2 regions of the Halomonas sp. HL-93 genome follow, and region 2 is predicted to be linked to the other one. Evidence: riboswitches for the same ligand, from Rfam matches in the RefSeq annotation. Region 2 holds a riboswitch; the other holds the start of a gene.
What was found. Region 2 has a riboswitch for thiamine pyrophosphate ahead of GA0071314_RS13530 (sodium:solute symporter family transporter). Riboswitches for the same ligand answer to the same signal wherever they lie in the genome.
Positions count from the first base shown of each region.

Region 1 (7,501 bases), 860 kb from region 2:
CCGCGCAGAAACGCGTGGGCTGGCGTCTTATTCAGGGCCAGCATGGGCGAACCATGGGAAATAAACAGGCTAGGTAACATGGGGAAACTCCATCGTGGGCCGACACCAGCAACCAGGCCAGTGCCAGCGTCAAGCTTATGCCAATCGGCGGTTCAACACCCAGCTGCCACTGCCCAGGCCTGCCTGAACGAGCAGCGCAATCGCCCAGAATACCGGAAACTCCCAGCCACCGCCGGGGTTGGAGAACACCCAGCCATTGCCAAGGTGTGCCCAAACAGCGCCGAGCAGTACCGGCACCAGGGCCAGGCTCACCCAGCGGGTATACACGCCGAGCACCAGGGCGATGCCGCCGCCCACTTCCGCAGCGATGGTCAAATAGGCCATGAAACCGGGTAAACCCAGCGACTCGAAGTAGGCAACGGTGCCGGGTAGGGTGAATACAAAGACTTTCATCAGGCCGTGGGCCAGGGCCATCACGCCCAGGCTGATGCGCAGCAGGGCAGTGGTGTGAAGGGGTAGGGTAGACGAAGGGGTCATGGCGGTCTCTCTCGTGGTAGTAGGCATCACGCGGGATGCGATGGCACCACTATACGACCGCGCGAGGGGTTGATAATCCCTTGGCCAGGCACTTCACTGTTGCGCAACAGGCGACAATCCCATTTCCGTTTCCCACGACGGTGGGTCGCCCCAGGCGTCCGCCAGTACCTCGATGAAATGCGCCACCTTGGCGGGTAGGTGGCGCCTGGCGGGATACAGGGCGTGAATCTCCAGCAGCGTCGGTGGCGCCTCCAGGAAAATCGGCACCAACCGCCCGTTGGCGATGCTCTCGGGCAGCAGAAAGCTGGGCTGCTGGGCAATGCCCAGGCCTGCCTCGGCGGCCTGGGTCAGCATATCGCCGTTGTTGCTCTCGAGCGGCCCCGAGACGGCCAGCGTTTGTTTGCCGACGTACCAGTGGCCGCTGTTCTGGCCGCTGCGATAACGCAGGCAGCGATGTTGCGAGAGATCTTCAATGCGCGTAGGCGTGCCGTGCTGCGCCAGATACTCAGGTGAGGCGCAAAACACCAGCTGACAGCGGGTAAGGCGCTTTGCAATCAGGCTGGAGTCGGGCAGGCTGCCAATCCGGATGGCCAGATCGTAGCCTTCCTCCAGCAGGTCTACCCGGCGATCGTTCAGATCCAGGCGGACGTCGAGGCCGGGGTGCGCCTGCATGAACCGGGCGACCTGTGGCGCGAGGTAGCGGGTGCCGAAGCTCATGGGGCCGTTGATGCGCAGCCACCCGCTGACGGTACAGGTGCCGCTGCTCACTTCAGCGGCGGCTTCTTCCAGAGCAAGCAGGATACCCTGCGCCCGGGCCAGGTAACGCTCGCCGGCCTCGGTAAGGTGCAGCCGCCGCGTGGTGCGCTGAATCAATCGGGCGCCCAGCGCTTCTTCCAGTGCCATGACCTGTCGAGATACCCGCGTTCGTGAGAGATCAAGCGCTTCAGCGGCGCGGGTGTAGCTACCCAGCTCAGCGACTTTGACGAAAGCCTTGATGTCATCTAGATGGTTCATTGTTCGCTAAACGCCAGCGCCGCCTGGCGCGGATCAGGCTGACCGCAGATCGCCGAGATGACCGCCAGCCCATGGGCACCGGCGCGCCGCACGGCGCTTGAGTGGCTGGCATTGAGCCCGCCGATGGCCACGCTGGGTAGCGGGCAGGCATTGACCAGGGAGGCAAGGCCGCCAAAGCCGATGGGCTGGGCGTGGTCCTGTTTGCTAGGCGTGGCAAACACCGGCCCGATGCCCACGTAATCAAGCAGGTCGGTGGGTACTGCCTGAAGCTGCTCCACGGTATTGATCGAAAGTCCCAGTATGGCATCCGGCCCCATTGCCAGGCGTGCCTGGTGCACGGCCGTATCGCTTTGCCCGACGTGCAGCCCATCCGCCTGGCTTGCCAGCGCCACCTTGAGGCGGTCATTAATAATCAGTGGCACCCCGCTGCCCGCCAGCACGGCTTTCAAGCGCCGTGCCTGGTCGATCATGTCGGCGTCACTGGCATGCTTATCGCGTAGTTGTACAATGCTAACGCCGCCGCTGACGGCTTCGCGGACGGTGTTCTCAAGCCCATGGCGCTGACACAGCGTTGCATCGGTGACCAAATAGAGCGACAGATCAAGCGGCATGCGACACCTCCCGCTGGGCGAACTGGCTGAGTTCGTCCGGGGTGAGTTGGTACAGTGCATCCAAGAAGGCAACGTAAAAACTTCCCGGCCCCTTAGTTATAGCCCCTGCGCGTTGACCGGCCAGGGCAAAGCACGCCATTGCTGCACTGCTGGCGTCCAGCGGCGCGTTGGGGGTTGCTGCGACAAACGCCGCCACCAAGGCGCTAAGCCCACAGCCTAGCGTTGTAACTCGGGGCATCATTGGGTGGCCGCCGTTGATGATGTAGCACTTGTCGCCATCGGTAATCACGTCCCGCTCCCCGGTCATGGCGACCACACAGCGATACTGCTCGGCTAGAGCCATGGCGGCTGCCAGGGCATCCTCGGTAGCGGCGGTCGCATCGACGCCGCGGCCCTGGTGGTTTAATCCATTGAGCGCAAGTATTTCGGAGGCATTGGCGCGAATAACGCTGGGTTGGTGGTTCAATAGTGCTGTGCAGACGGTCTGGCGATAGCCGGTGGCACCAACGGCCACTGGGTCCAGAATCCAAGGGATGCTACAGGCATTCGCGGTCTTTGCGGCGATAAGCATGGCATCGGCCCAAGGAGCTGAAAGGGTTCCGATATTAATCGAGAGCGCACCAGCTAGCTGGGTAAACTCTGCCACCTCTTCTTGGGCATGTAGCATGGCGGGGGAGGCGCCAGCGGCAAGCAACACATTGGCGCTGCTGTTCATCGCCACATAGTTGGTAATGCAATGGACTAGCGGAGTGCTAGCATGAAGTTTTGCGAGGGAGTCACCAAGTGGGGGTAGCGTCATAGCATCCTCCCGACGGGGGAGGTGGCAAGCGCGCCACGACTCCCTACGCCGGTATTAGCCGGTTCAGGTTATGAGGGTGCGTCTCAGCCCGTTGTGTCACGAGCGCCCCTGTCGTGTTGATACTATCTTCGGGTTGAGCCGGTCTGTAAAGCCCTGGCAGCGACATCTAGCGAAACGAGATGCGTGTTCCGTAGGTGAGCATTTCATCAGGTGTCATGGCTTTTCCCTCAACGCCAATCATTTCGTCGCCGCATTGATCAGCAAACGTCAGGATGCCGTGGGTTAAGCCTAATTCACCCAGTGTATCGCGGATTTCACCAGTGCCCAGGAAAGTGCTGACGTGTCCTTCGGCATTGGATAAATCGGAGACACCGTTGGCATGGTGAAAACGGACTTTATAGATACCGTCCATGGATTCCACTTCCACAATTGGCGAAAAACCGTTGCGGAGCGCTTGGGAAAGCTGCTTCAACGTGATGTGATCGCCAAGGGTCATATCAATCGAGGTCATTACCGGCTCCTGATGGACGCGCTCAGTTAGACATTACCTAGCGTCTTGTATAACGACATAATTAAAGCGTAGGACGTTTGCATAGGATTTCCACAACAAGACGCGTTGGAAGCCGGTTTTGGGGGCGTGGTAGCACGGGGTGGGCGGTGCACTCAGTACATTGAGCTCACGGGGCATAAGGCCTCTTGTCCAGGGTTGGTAATTTGTCAGATTGCCCTCATGATGAAGCGATAGATACTGAAATTGGGCAGTCATAAGGGTAAATAGAGACATTGTGCAGAGTCTCTGCAGGCTTATACAAAGTAACCGATACGTCAAAGGAGATAGCGCATGCCGTTTCAAGGTGAACAGCATCCAGGAGTGATACCTGCCCCTAGGCAGACCCAAGGCTTCCGCCTGAACCACACCATGTTGCGGGTCAAGGACCCCGAGCAGGCGCTGTCGTTTTATTCCCGGGTGTTTGGCATGCAGGTGATGCGTCGGCTCGATTTCGAGGAAATGCAGTTCTCGCTTTACTTCCTTGCGAACCTCGAAGGCGGCGAAGACGTACCAGAAGAGACCGAGGCGCGCACCGCCTGGACGTTTAGCCAGAAGGGTCTTCTAGAGCTGACCCACAACTGGGGAACAGAAAACCAGGACGACTTTGCCTACCACGATGGCAACGCCGAACCGCAAGGCTTTGGTCATATTTGCTTTAGCGTACCCGATTTAGTCGCCGCACAGGCATGGTTCGACGAGCACGACGTGACGTTTGTCAAACGGGCCGATCAGGGCAAAATGAAGGATGTGATTTTCGTCAAAGACCCGGATGGCTACTGGATCGAAGTGATCCAAGCGGACCTGATGGCCGGTAAGGGCGAATAGTATGGCACATCTGCTTTTCCGCCTGCGCCACGTAACCGACGAAGAGGCAATGGAAGTGCGTCAGTTACTCGATGCCCACGGCATGGACATCTACGAGACGCAGGCGGGCTTCTTTCGGCTGGGTGTCGATGCGATTTGGCTGCGTGATAAACGCCAGCTTGAGGATGCCCAGGCGCTGCTGGCCGAGTACCAAACCGAGCGCCAGACGCGCGCCAGGCAGGAACATCATGACGCGCTAGCGCGCGGCGATGCGCCAACTCTATGGCAGCGCTTCACTGCCCACCCCGTGCAAGTCACGCTGGTGGGCGTGGCCATCGTTATACTGATTGCGCTAACGCTGCTGCCCTTTCTCGCTTTAGGCTGATTCGGCCTGAGCGGGCGGCAAGTGACCGCGTTTGAGATATAGCTGCACCCCGTCGGTTCCGGCAGTGAGTGTCAGTGCCATGCCGCTGGGATAACGGCACCAGCTACCCGCTGTGTATTCACCGTCGCCGTCGCTCAACGTACCTTCCAGAACGAAAAACTCCAACCCACCGGTTAGCACCGGATAGCTGATGGCTTGCTCTGCCTCCCAGTGCTCCAGGCTGACGCGTTCTTGTTTAAACGTGTGCAACATTTTATAGGCGATGCCCGGTCGGCGGTCGGGCTGCCAGGGCAAGCGATGGGCGGGCACCGCCAGTTGTAACTCATCGTTAGGGTCAAACTGATGGAGCTTGACCAGAATCAGCGCGCCTTCATCGCCAATCTGCGGCGTATGGCCCGTACCGATAGGGTTGCGCAGATAGCTACCGGCGGCGTAGCGGCCATGCTCGTCGGCAAAGACGCCCTCCAGCACTAAAATCTCTTCACCGCCACCGTGGATATGGCGGTCAAACTGGCTGTTGGGGGCGTAGCGAACAAGGCTCGTGGCGCGCGCCACTTCATCGCCAATACGGTCAAGCATCATCCGTTCGACGCCAGCGCTGGGCGAGGCCACCCAGCGGTAATCTTCCGGTGTCACACAGGCAAAGCGGGTAAAGTCGGCGTTTAAACGCATGGGGCTGACTCTTGCAGGCAATGGAAGTGGTGCTAGTCTCCTTATCGCTGCGCAAAAATGCAACTTTCGCATATTCCGCCCCTTTGCTCAGCGCCATTGCTCAGCGCCATTGCTCAGGGCTCGTCGGTTAGCGCGGTAAAGATATGGTGCGCTGCCTCGATGCGCGCCTGATTGGGGTAGTTGCGGTTTGCCAGCATCACAATACCGATCTGCTCGCTGGGCACAAAGGCCACGTAGCCGCCAAAGCCATTGGTCGATCCGGTCTTGTTGTAGAGTGCCTCTTGCCTGGGGGGCAGCGGTGGGCTTAGGCGGTTGACTGGGTTGGCTTCGAGTATCATCTCAAGCGAATTGCCTTGTTCAAGCGCATCAAGTGCGACCGGATAGGCGTAGCTTTCCCAGCCCAACCCTTGGGTCATATCACCGACCTCAAGGTAACCGGTCCGCGTGGTTTCCATGGCTTGGCTCAGTGATTCATCAAGCTCTGCGCTGTCCATATTGGCTTCCACAAACGTCAGCACGTCTGCCGCTGTTGATTTCAACCCGTAGGCTTGGGCATCCAACACGCCTGGATTCACCCTGATCGGTTCATCCTCTTTCGAATAACCGTAGGCATAGCTCGCCATCTGATCGTCAGGAACCTGGTAATAGCTATGATCAAGGCCCAGCGGAGTCAATATCCGCTCTTCCATCAGCGTATTAAATGGCTTGCCCAGGCTTTGCGCGGCGAGATAACCGAAAAGCCCTATGCTCGGGTTGGAATAGAGCCGGTGGCTGCCAGGTGCGGATTTCGGCTGCCATTGGCGATAGTAGTCGACCATCGACTCTTCACTTTGTACCTCTTCCGGAAATTGCAGGGGGAGTTCGCCCGCCGTGTAAGTACCCAGTTCCAGCAGCGTAATATCATCAAAGGCGCTGCCTTCAAGGGTGGGCAGGTGGCGGCTGGCCGGGTCAGAAAGCGAAAGGGCGTCACTGGACTGCGCGTGGGCCGCCAGCGTCGCGGTGAATATCTTGCTGACGGAGCCAAGCTCGAACAGCGTCTCTTCGGTCACCGGTGTCTGTGCTTCCAGGTCGGCGACACCATAATTAAAATAATGCTGTTGGCCATCAATGCTAAGCGCAACGGTCATCCCTGGGATATCATGTTCAGCCATCAGGGATTCGATAGTGCTGTTGACTAGCGCCTCCACGTCTTCACTATGGGGCGCGGCTAACGCCCACCCTGGGCAGCTTAAAAGGAGCGATCCTGTCATGATAACCCGCGTTTTTGCTGCTAATATCTTACCCATACTGAAACCTTGTTCCGTGAGTGAAGTAAAGAATGCGCTGTCGCTCGCCCCGCGAAGGCGTGGCAAAGCGTTAATTTACGACCTGCGGGGTGAGCTAACAAACAGTTATATTTTGTACGAGCCATTAGAAAAATTGGGGGCTGCGTGGCGCGTTCTTACTTGCCGCTGAAGGCTTTACGCGCCTTTGAGGCGTCGGCGAGGCATCTGAGTTTTACGCGCGCAGCAGACGAGCTGTGCGTGACCCAGGCCGCGGTTAGCCATCAGGTTAAGCTCCTCGAAGCCCAACTGAAGGTGCCACTGTTCAAACGGTTGCCCCGAGGCTTAATGCTCACCCAAGAGGGCGAGCGACTTTTGCCGGTGCTCAAGAGTTCGTTCGACCAGATTACCCACACGCTAGACCGGGTGGGGGAGAGCAGTTATCGGGACGTATTAAACGTTGGCGTGGTGGGAACCTTTGCGGTTGGCTGGCTGCTACCCAGGCTGGATGATTTTCAGCAACAGTATCCGTTTGTCGACTTGCGCCTTTCTACCCACAATAACCGGGCAGATATTGCAGCCGAAGGGCTCGACTTCGCAATCCGTTATGGGACAGGTGCCTGGCACGGCATTGCAGCGCAGCCCCTGATGCCGGTATCGCTATCGGTCATGTGTATCCCTACTATTGCTGCCCGCCTCGAAACGCCTGTCGATCTATTGGGCGAGACGTGGTTGCGTTCCTATCGCGCCGACGAGTGGGCAGAGTGGTTAGCGGCCGCAGGGCTGCCAAACAGCTATCCAATGACCAAGAGTATTGTGTTTGACTCTTCCATCGCCATGGTAGAAGCGGCATTACAAGGGGCAGGA
Region 1 is NZ_LT593974.1:3,770,809-3,778,309, reverse strand. Features, by position in the region: gene GA0071314_RS17490 (DODA-type extradiol aromatic ring-opening family dioxygenase) at 1-80, opposite strand, end outside; gene GA0071314_RS17485 (DoxX family protein) at 136-537, opposite strand; gene GA0071314_RS17480 (LysR family transcriptional regulator) at 631-1,551, opposite strand; gene thiE (thiamine phosphate synthase) at 1,548-2,162, opposite strand; gene thiM (hydroxyethylthiazole kinase) at 2,152-2,961, opposite strand; TPP riboswitch at 2,985-3,081, opposite strand; gene GA0071314_RS17465 (hypothetical protein) at 3,128-3,472, opposite strand; gene gloA (lactoylglutathione lyase) at 3,803-4,336, shown strand; gene GA0071314_RS17455 (DUF6164 family protein) at 4,338-4,700, shown strand; gene GA0071314_RS17450 (cupin domain-containing protein) at 4,692-5,372, opposite strand; gene ampC (class C beta-lactamase) at 5,486-6,658, opposite strand; gene GA0071314_RS17440 (LysR family transcriptional regulator) at 6,803-7,501, shown strand, end outside.
Region 1: it holds a riboswitch for thiamine pyrophosphate, as region 2 does, so the genes downstream of both, thiM (hydroxyethylthiazole kinase) here and GA0071314_RS13530 (sodium:solute symporter family transporter) in region 2, are expected to answer to the same signal.

Region 2 (7,501 bases):
CGGCGTTACGCTAGCAACTGAGTCAGCCATTTGCGGACTCCTTTAGTAATGAAAGAAAGGCATGATGAACATACTACGACCATATCAAACTTTCGCGCCGTCTCAAGCAGGCTACGCTGAGTATAAATAAAAGACGTCCAAGGATGGTGCATGCTGCGTTTTTCATCGCCCTACCATCGCGACCTCACTTGGCGCTACTTTGCACTTTTTGTGGCGATTGGCTTAATGGGTGGCTTGCTTGGTCCTGCGCTACCTCATTTCGCCGCCATGACCGAGTCCAGCATGAGCCAGATTGCCGTGCTGTTTACCGCTCGCGCCCTGGGAAACATGGCCGGAGCCTTGATCACCGGTGTACTCATCGACCACGCTAGCGGCCATCGTGTGCTATTCGGTATGGCGTTAGTCGGTGTACTAGGGCTGTTACTGACACCTTTTAGCCCATCGCTTGCGCTGTTGACCGCCATGTTGGGGGTGCTGGGTTTTGCTGAGGTGTCGCTCAACGCGGGGGGCAATACGCTGCTGTTGTGGCTACATAAAGAATCGTCGGGGCCAAACGTTAGCGCACTGCATTTCTGCTTTGGGGTGGGCAATATGCTTACCCCGTTGGTCATCATGGTCGCACTAGCGATAACGGGACAGTTTCAGTGGGCGTTTTGGGTCGTCGCGAGCTGTTTATTGATGGTGATTGTCCCTATTACTCGATACGCGAGTCCTGTGAAACCACACGCTCATAATGAACCCGGCACATCGCGCGTCATCAAACACCGTGACCCGCTGTTGCTGGGGCTACTCATGCTGCTGTTTGCGCTGTATGTGGGTCTCGAAATCACCTTTGCGGGATGGATTACCGCCTACGGCATACTATCGGGGTCACCGACTGCGCAGGCCGCCTTGCTGGCTACGCTATTCTGGCTTGCCCTCTCGGCGGGCCGACTTCTGGCTATTCCCCTATTGCGCTGGTCTTCGCCCTGGGCGGTTCTGGTCGGCGGTTTACTGTTAGGTATGGCGACCGCCGGCGCTTTGCATGCACTATGGCTACCGCTGGGTGTCGGCGCGCTATTGTTCGGCCTAGCCGCTTCAGCGTTTTTCCCCACCTTATTTACGCTGAGCAACCATGTAATGGAGATACGCGGGCGCACTACGGGGGCCATTTTCATGGCGGCCAGTCTCGGCGCACTGATTATCCCCTCAATCACGGGCCCGCTGCTGGATCGATTTGGCGCACAGGCCTTTCCACCGCTACTAGGCGGGCTTCTTTTACTATTGAGTATTGGCCTGTTGGCGTTAGCCCTGCGCTTGCGCTGGCTAGCCTCAAAACCAGTGCTTGCGCTTGAATAGCCAGATCAGCATGCCGCCGATACCCAGCATTACCCCCCAAACAAAGAAATAGCCGTAGCGATAGCCAAGCTCCGGAATATATTCGAAATTCATGCCGTAGACACCGACAATAAACGTGAGCGGCACAAAGATGGCGGTAATCACCGTGAGCACCCGCATGGTGATATTGAGCTGGTGTGATGAAATTGAAATGTAGCCATTCACCAAGTCGCCGCAAATGTCATAGTACATTTGCGTTAGGGTATAAAGCCGCTCAAAGCGTTCTTCTACATCAGTAATCGCGTGTCGGGTTTCGCTCTCTTCGCGGGGTAGATGAGCGTAGTCGTAGGCGGTTAGCTCTTGGGTGATGCCTTTGTGATAGCTGAAGATTCGGCGCATTTTTACCAACCGCGACCGGTAGGCGATGATTTTACGCATCAGCACATCGTTACCGTTGTCGAGCAACTCGTCTTCCAGGTCGCTGAGTTCAACTTCAAATTCCAGCAGGCTGTCGATATAAAACCCGGCCGACAAGTACATCACCCTGAGCGCCACATGCTCGGGCGAATGCGCCAGCAGTGCGCGCCCTTGTTCGTTAAACAAGCGCTCAATGCTTAATGCCTCCCCTGGATGCAGGGTCAACAGGAAGCGTTCACCGATAAAAAAACACACTTGCTGGGGGACGAAGTTCAACTGGGCATCAAACGACGAGATGCCGCGATAAATGATCAGCGTGTGGTGCTCGAATTCTTCGATTTTCGGTGGATGGCGCTCTTTGTGAGCATCTTGGATGGCCATTGGATGGCATTCGAAGCCTTCTAAAAGGCGCCGCTCACTGGCTTGACTTTCACCTTGCATGTCCACCCAAATATGGCTACCCGGCGTTTGCCGCCATAGCTCGATAAGCGGTTCACCACCTTCGTGTATATCCCCCTCGGGAGTGGTTAACAGTGTACGAATCATGTCCGTCCTTGGCATTTGAATAGGGTTACGCGGGCGCGTCGGCCATGCAGACCTGTGCTTTGCCATTATGCTTGGCGTTATACATCGCCACATCAGCGCGCTTGAGCAGTTCCTGTGCCGTTTCATCTACACCGGGCTTGTAGAGCGCGACACCAATACTGGCGCTAACGTCCACCTCGACATCCGCCAGTCGAATGGGCTTTTCTATTGTTTCGACGAGCTGCCGGGCAATCCGTTCGGCCGCCTCGGACGCGACACTTTCCAGCAATACAACAAATTCATCCCCTGCCCAGCGAGCCACATAGTCGGTCTCACGCACACCCGCGGTGAGGCGCTTGGCAACCTCACGTAGCAGCCCGTCACCAGCGCTATGGCCGTGGAGGTCATTAACGGCTTTAAAACCATCCAAATCCATAAACAACACGGCAAGCGCGGTTTGCTGGCGTCGGGTACGCGCCATGGCCTCTGGCAACCGCTCATCCAGCGCGCGCCGATTGGGCAGCAGGGTTAAGACATCTTCGCGAGCCTGCTGATCGCGCAAGCGCTCCAATTGAAGGCGTTCGGTGACATCGTGCAGAAACAAGCTGCGAAGACTTTTCCCATCAATATCGAGTGCCTTGATGCGTATTTCTACCGGTAATGGGCTTCCGTCACGACAGGCGGCGTAATAGGTAACGGGCGTTTTATGATCGCCTTCAGGCACCCCGTCAGGAAAGACCAGCTGCTGAATAGGCCGCGCCAACGCTTCTTTACGCGACCAACCAAACATCGTCGCTGCGGCGCGATTCCAATCTAAAACAATATCGTTGTCATCAATACTGACGTAGGCATCATAGGCCGACTCGATCACCAGATTCAGCTCTCGAGTGCGTCGTTCAATCTGGTTTTCGAGATCAAGGTGCAGTGCTTCAAGCGAGGCCTGCGACGCCTCCCGGCGGTGCTTTTCAAATAAGAACCGTTCGCGCAGGTGGATTTCGTCGGTAACAATCGCCCCCAGGTCTTTCAAGGCGTCGAGCTGGGCTTCGCTAAGTCGTCGCGGCCGGGTATCCACGGCACACAGCGACCCTAGTGCCAGACCCTTTGACGTACGTAGCGGGATGCCCGCGTAAAAACGTACGCCATCGGCTTGCGTCACCAGCGGATTATCAGCAAAGCGCGGGTCTTCACGGGTATCTTCAACCACCAGCGGTACGGTTTCCGCAATCGTGTAAGCGCAAAATGCCACGTCGCGGGAGGTTTCACTAAGTTCTGTTCCTACCCGCGATTTAATCCATTGGCGTTTCGCGTCAATCAGCGTGACGGTCGAGGTAGGCACATTCAGTAACTGGGTAACCAGCCGCGTCACCCGATCAAACGCGGGTTCTTCCGGCGTATCCAGCAGCGCCAATTCGTAAAGGGCTGCCAGACGAGCCTCTTCATCGGGCAGAATAGGGAAGTTCATTGACTGTCACCCATGATGGTAGACGGTAGCCTACCATCATAACGTGATCAGCCATGCTTTGCCCAAGGCGCACGGTTACCGGCCACCTTTGCCCAACTGACGCTTACCAATGAGGAAGCCAATAGCGCCCCCAAAAAAGGCCCAAGCGTAGGAATGCCATTGGGGAAAGTGGCAGCTAGCAGCCCTGCTTCCAAGCTACTGGTCGTGACCCAGCCGGGTAAAACGGCGCCTAATAATCCAGCGATGCCGCCGCCGATAGCGGCGGCAGTTGTCATACGCTGCCATAGCCCCAGCAGTACCGGCACGACAATCGCGGCGCACAGTAGGTCGGCGACTAAAAACAGCCGCAGTACCGAGAGCCCTTGTAGTGCGATGATAACCACCGGCACCATCAAGGCAACGGTCAGCCAACGGGCGGTGGTTAGTGATCTGCCCTGCTGCTGATGCTGAGACACCATCAACGAGGCAATCGCATTTTGCAGCGTATCCACGCTCGATGCCACCAGCGTCACCGCTAGCACGAGAGCCAATAGTGCAAGCCAAGAGGGTGCGTTACCCAGTAAAGCAAAAAACGGCATCGGCGGATCACCCAACTCAACCCCGCTGATCGAGGCAAGCATCCCCAAGCCGCCAATCACCATCACTACGGCGATGGTCATACCGCCACCCAACCACGCACCACGACCAAGACTTTGTGAATCCTGCGCGGCCCATACCCGTTGCCAGTAACCTTGGTGAAACAGATTGGCTGCGGTGACGGCGATCACCAACGTTATCGCCACGCTCAGCGCGTCGCTTAACGGCACCTTTGGCATCGACGACATCGTGGGCATATCGGGCAGGTGTGTGTACGCCACGCTGCTGACGATGAGCAACAAAGCGACCAGCAGCCAAGCTTGCCAGCGATCGGTGGCAAGGCTTGCCCGCAGTCCTCCGAGCACGGTATAGGCAAGCGTACTCAAGGCAACGCCAAGTACCACCAGGGCGGGCGGCACATCGGAAAGCAAAGCGGTAATCGCGCCAATGGCCGTCAGCTCTGCGGCTAAAAAGCAGGCCATATAGGCCACTGAGACCAGCGAAACCCAGCGCCGCACGTTTGTACCAAAGCATGCCTGGGCGAACTCAGCGATGCTTCTGCCTTCCGGCAACGCCCGGCGAATAGCGGGTCCATAAAGGCCTAATACGATAAACGGCAGCGCCGAACCGAGGGCATAACCGGTCAGCGCCACAGGCCCCACAAACGCACCGATTTCCGGCGGCGCAAACAGAATCCACGCCCCCATGCCGGACGCGAGAAACGACAGCCCAAGAGATGCCCCGGACTGTGAATTACGTGCCGTGATATAGTCATCGACCGTGCCATCGGCCCAGCGCGCGCGCAGACCAAGCAGGATAAAACCACCGAGTGCCGCGGCTAGCACGGCTGATGTTAGGTAAGACATGTCGCACTTCCTCCGCCGGTATGATCCGGATCAGGTTCCAGGGTAAACGCTAAGCGCACTCTCAGCCCTTGGGGGCTCCCCTGGCGACAATGAGTGAAAGAATTATCTAAACGGACGCTATCCTCAACGATAAACGCGTCAGCGTAAAGCACCATGAGTATGCCATAACGCGCAGGCAAACGGCGTTTCACGTCACAAGGTCTTTCAATCTTGACAACCGCTCGCCATACTCAGTAAGTAACCCAATAACATGATAAAGACCGTGCGCCAATCGCGAAACGGTTCGCTAGAGAAGGGAAACGTTTATGCGCTACACAGAAGCCAAGGAACATACGCCGGGCAGGCTACACGAACTGTTTGCAGACCCTTACAAGGCGTTTGAAAACGATACCGACGAACGACAGCTACACCTTCACATTATGCTGTATTTGCTGTTGGCACGCCCCATGGCGCGCGGCTTGATGACGCTACGCGTCATTCATGGCTGGGAAAACGGCAGCTTCGAGCCGGAGGATTTACAGCATGTGGACTATGCCATTCATAACGTCGCCGACTTCAAACGCGTGGTAAACGACTTTCAGCAAGCCTCCAAAACTAACGCTGCATTTCCCACCGATAACGACGCCCTGCTGGCGTCCCCGCTTAGCGATGCGATCGCCAATGCTGAGGCGGATGGCCAAACATTAAACGAAGAGACGCGCACGATTCCAGCGCGCTGGCCCGCCTTCGAAGGCGGTTTAGCACTCTATACGCTGTTTAAAATGTACCACCGTTTAGTATACGGCGAGGACGAAGCGTATCGCTGCGCGCAATGCTACACACCTTACGGACTGCGCGAGATTCACGAGTTTCATCTTGAAGAGGGAGAATTTGCGCTATTGGTGCCGACTGGCAAGCACTTTATCGAAGAGCCGTCATTACTGGTTCTGCACGAAAGTCAGCTTGATCCCATTGAGCAACTGCTGGAAGAAAGCCTGCCGTTGTTTCACGATTTCTAGCCGTTGCCTGAGGTTTAAGACTCACACTGCCTCCTTCCCCTCAGCTAAAGCAGAGGGGAAGGAGGCAAGTGACGTTAGCTAAGTGAAATCGTGCTGTTAATACCGCTGGAGACATTCTCCGGTTCGAACCAGCGTGCGGTCACGGTTTTAGTTTGTGTCCAGAAGGCAATCGCCTGCTTGCCGTTCGGCCCCAGGTCACCCAACTTCGACCCACGCGAGCCGGTAAAGCTGAAATAGGCGACCGGCACGGGAATCGGCACGTTAATACCAATTTGTCCTACGTCGATATCGGTTTCAAAGCGCCGCGCGACCCAGCCGGAGTTGGTAAAGATTGAGGTACCGTTGCCGTTGGGGTTGCCGTTGATGAACGCGATGGCGTCGTCCAGGGTTTCCACGCTCACCACGCAGAGCACTGGCCCAAAGATTTCCTCGCGGTAGACGGTCATCTCTGCGGTCACGTCGGCAAACAGTGTCGGCCCTACGAAATTACCCTCCGGATAGCCGTCCACAGAACAGCCTCGACCGTCGACCATTAACTTGGCGCCTTCTTTTTCTCCTGCGGTAATTAACCGCTCGACCCGCTCTTTGGCTTGGGGAGATACCAGCGGCCCCAAATCCGCATCGCGCTGGGTACCGGGGCCAACTTTCATACTGCGGGCACCATCGACAATGTCATTCAGCCATTCGCGGGCTTCACCCACCAATACCACCACTGAGTTGGCCATACAGCGCTGCCCGGCGGCACCAAAAGCAGAGCCCAGCAGGCTATCAATCGCCTGGCTGCGGTTGGCATCAGGCATCACCACGCAATGGTTCTTAGCGCCCATCATCGCCTGCATGCGTTTACCCGCCGCGGCAGCGCGGTTGTAAAGCAGCGAGCCTACATGGGTCGAACCGATGAACGACAACGCCTTGATATCCTGGTGATCGGCAATCTGATTGGCCACCTCAGGGCCACCATGGACCACGTTTAATACGCCTGCTGGAATGCCCGCTTCATGAGCAAGCTCAACCAGGCGCATGGTCGAGCTTGGGTCCTGCTCAGAGGGCTTCAGTACAAAGGTATTGCCGGTAGCAATCGCCAGTGGGAACATAAAGCAGGGCAGCATAATCGGGAAGTTAAACGCAGTAATGCCCGCCCCGACGCCCAGCGGCTGGTGCATGGTATACACATCGACTTCGTTAGCAGCGTTTTCAGCCAACTCACCAAGCTGTAGCGACGTGATTGAGCAGGCGTGTTCAACCACCTCTAGCCCGCGCCCAACCTCGCCTTCGGCGTCCGGCAGGGTTTTGCCGTGCTCCTCGGTAATCAGCGCCGCCAGTTCGGGCGTGTGCTCGCG
Region 2 is NZ_LT593974.1:2,913,041-2,920,541, forward strand. Features, by position in the region: gene GA0071314_RS13510 (zinc-binding dehydrogenase) at 1-30, opposite strand, end outside; gene GA0071314_RS13515 (MFS transporter) at 151-1,338, shown strand; gene GA0071314_RS13520 (magnesium transporter CorA family protein) at 1,312-2,280, opposite strand; gene GA0071314_RS13525 (diguanylate cyclase domain-containing protein) at 2,306-3,721, opposite strand; gene GA0071314_RS13530 (sodium:solute symporter family transporter) at 3,769-5,163, opposite strand; TPP riboswitch at 5,153-5,255, opposite strand; gene GA0071314_RS13535 (hypothetical protein) at 5,469-6,161, shown strand; gene GA0071314_RS13540 (CoA-acylating methylmalonate-semialdehyde dehydrogenase) at 6,236-7,501, opposite strand, start outside.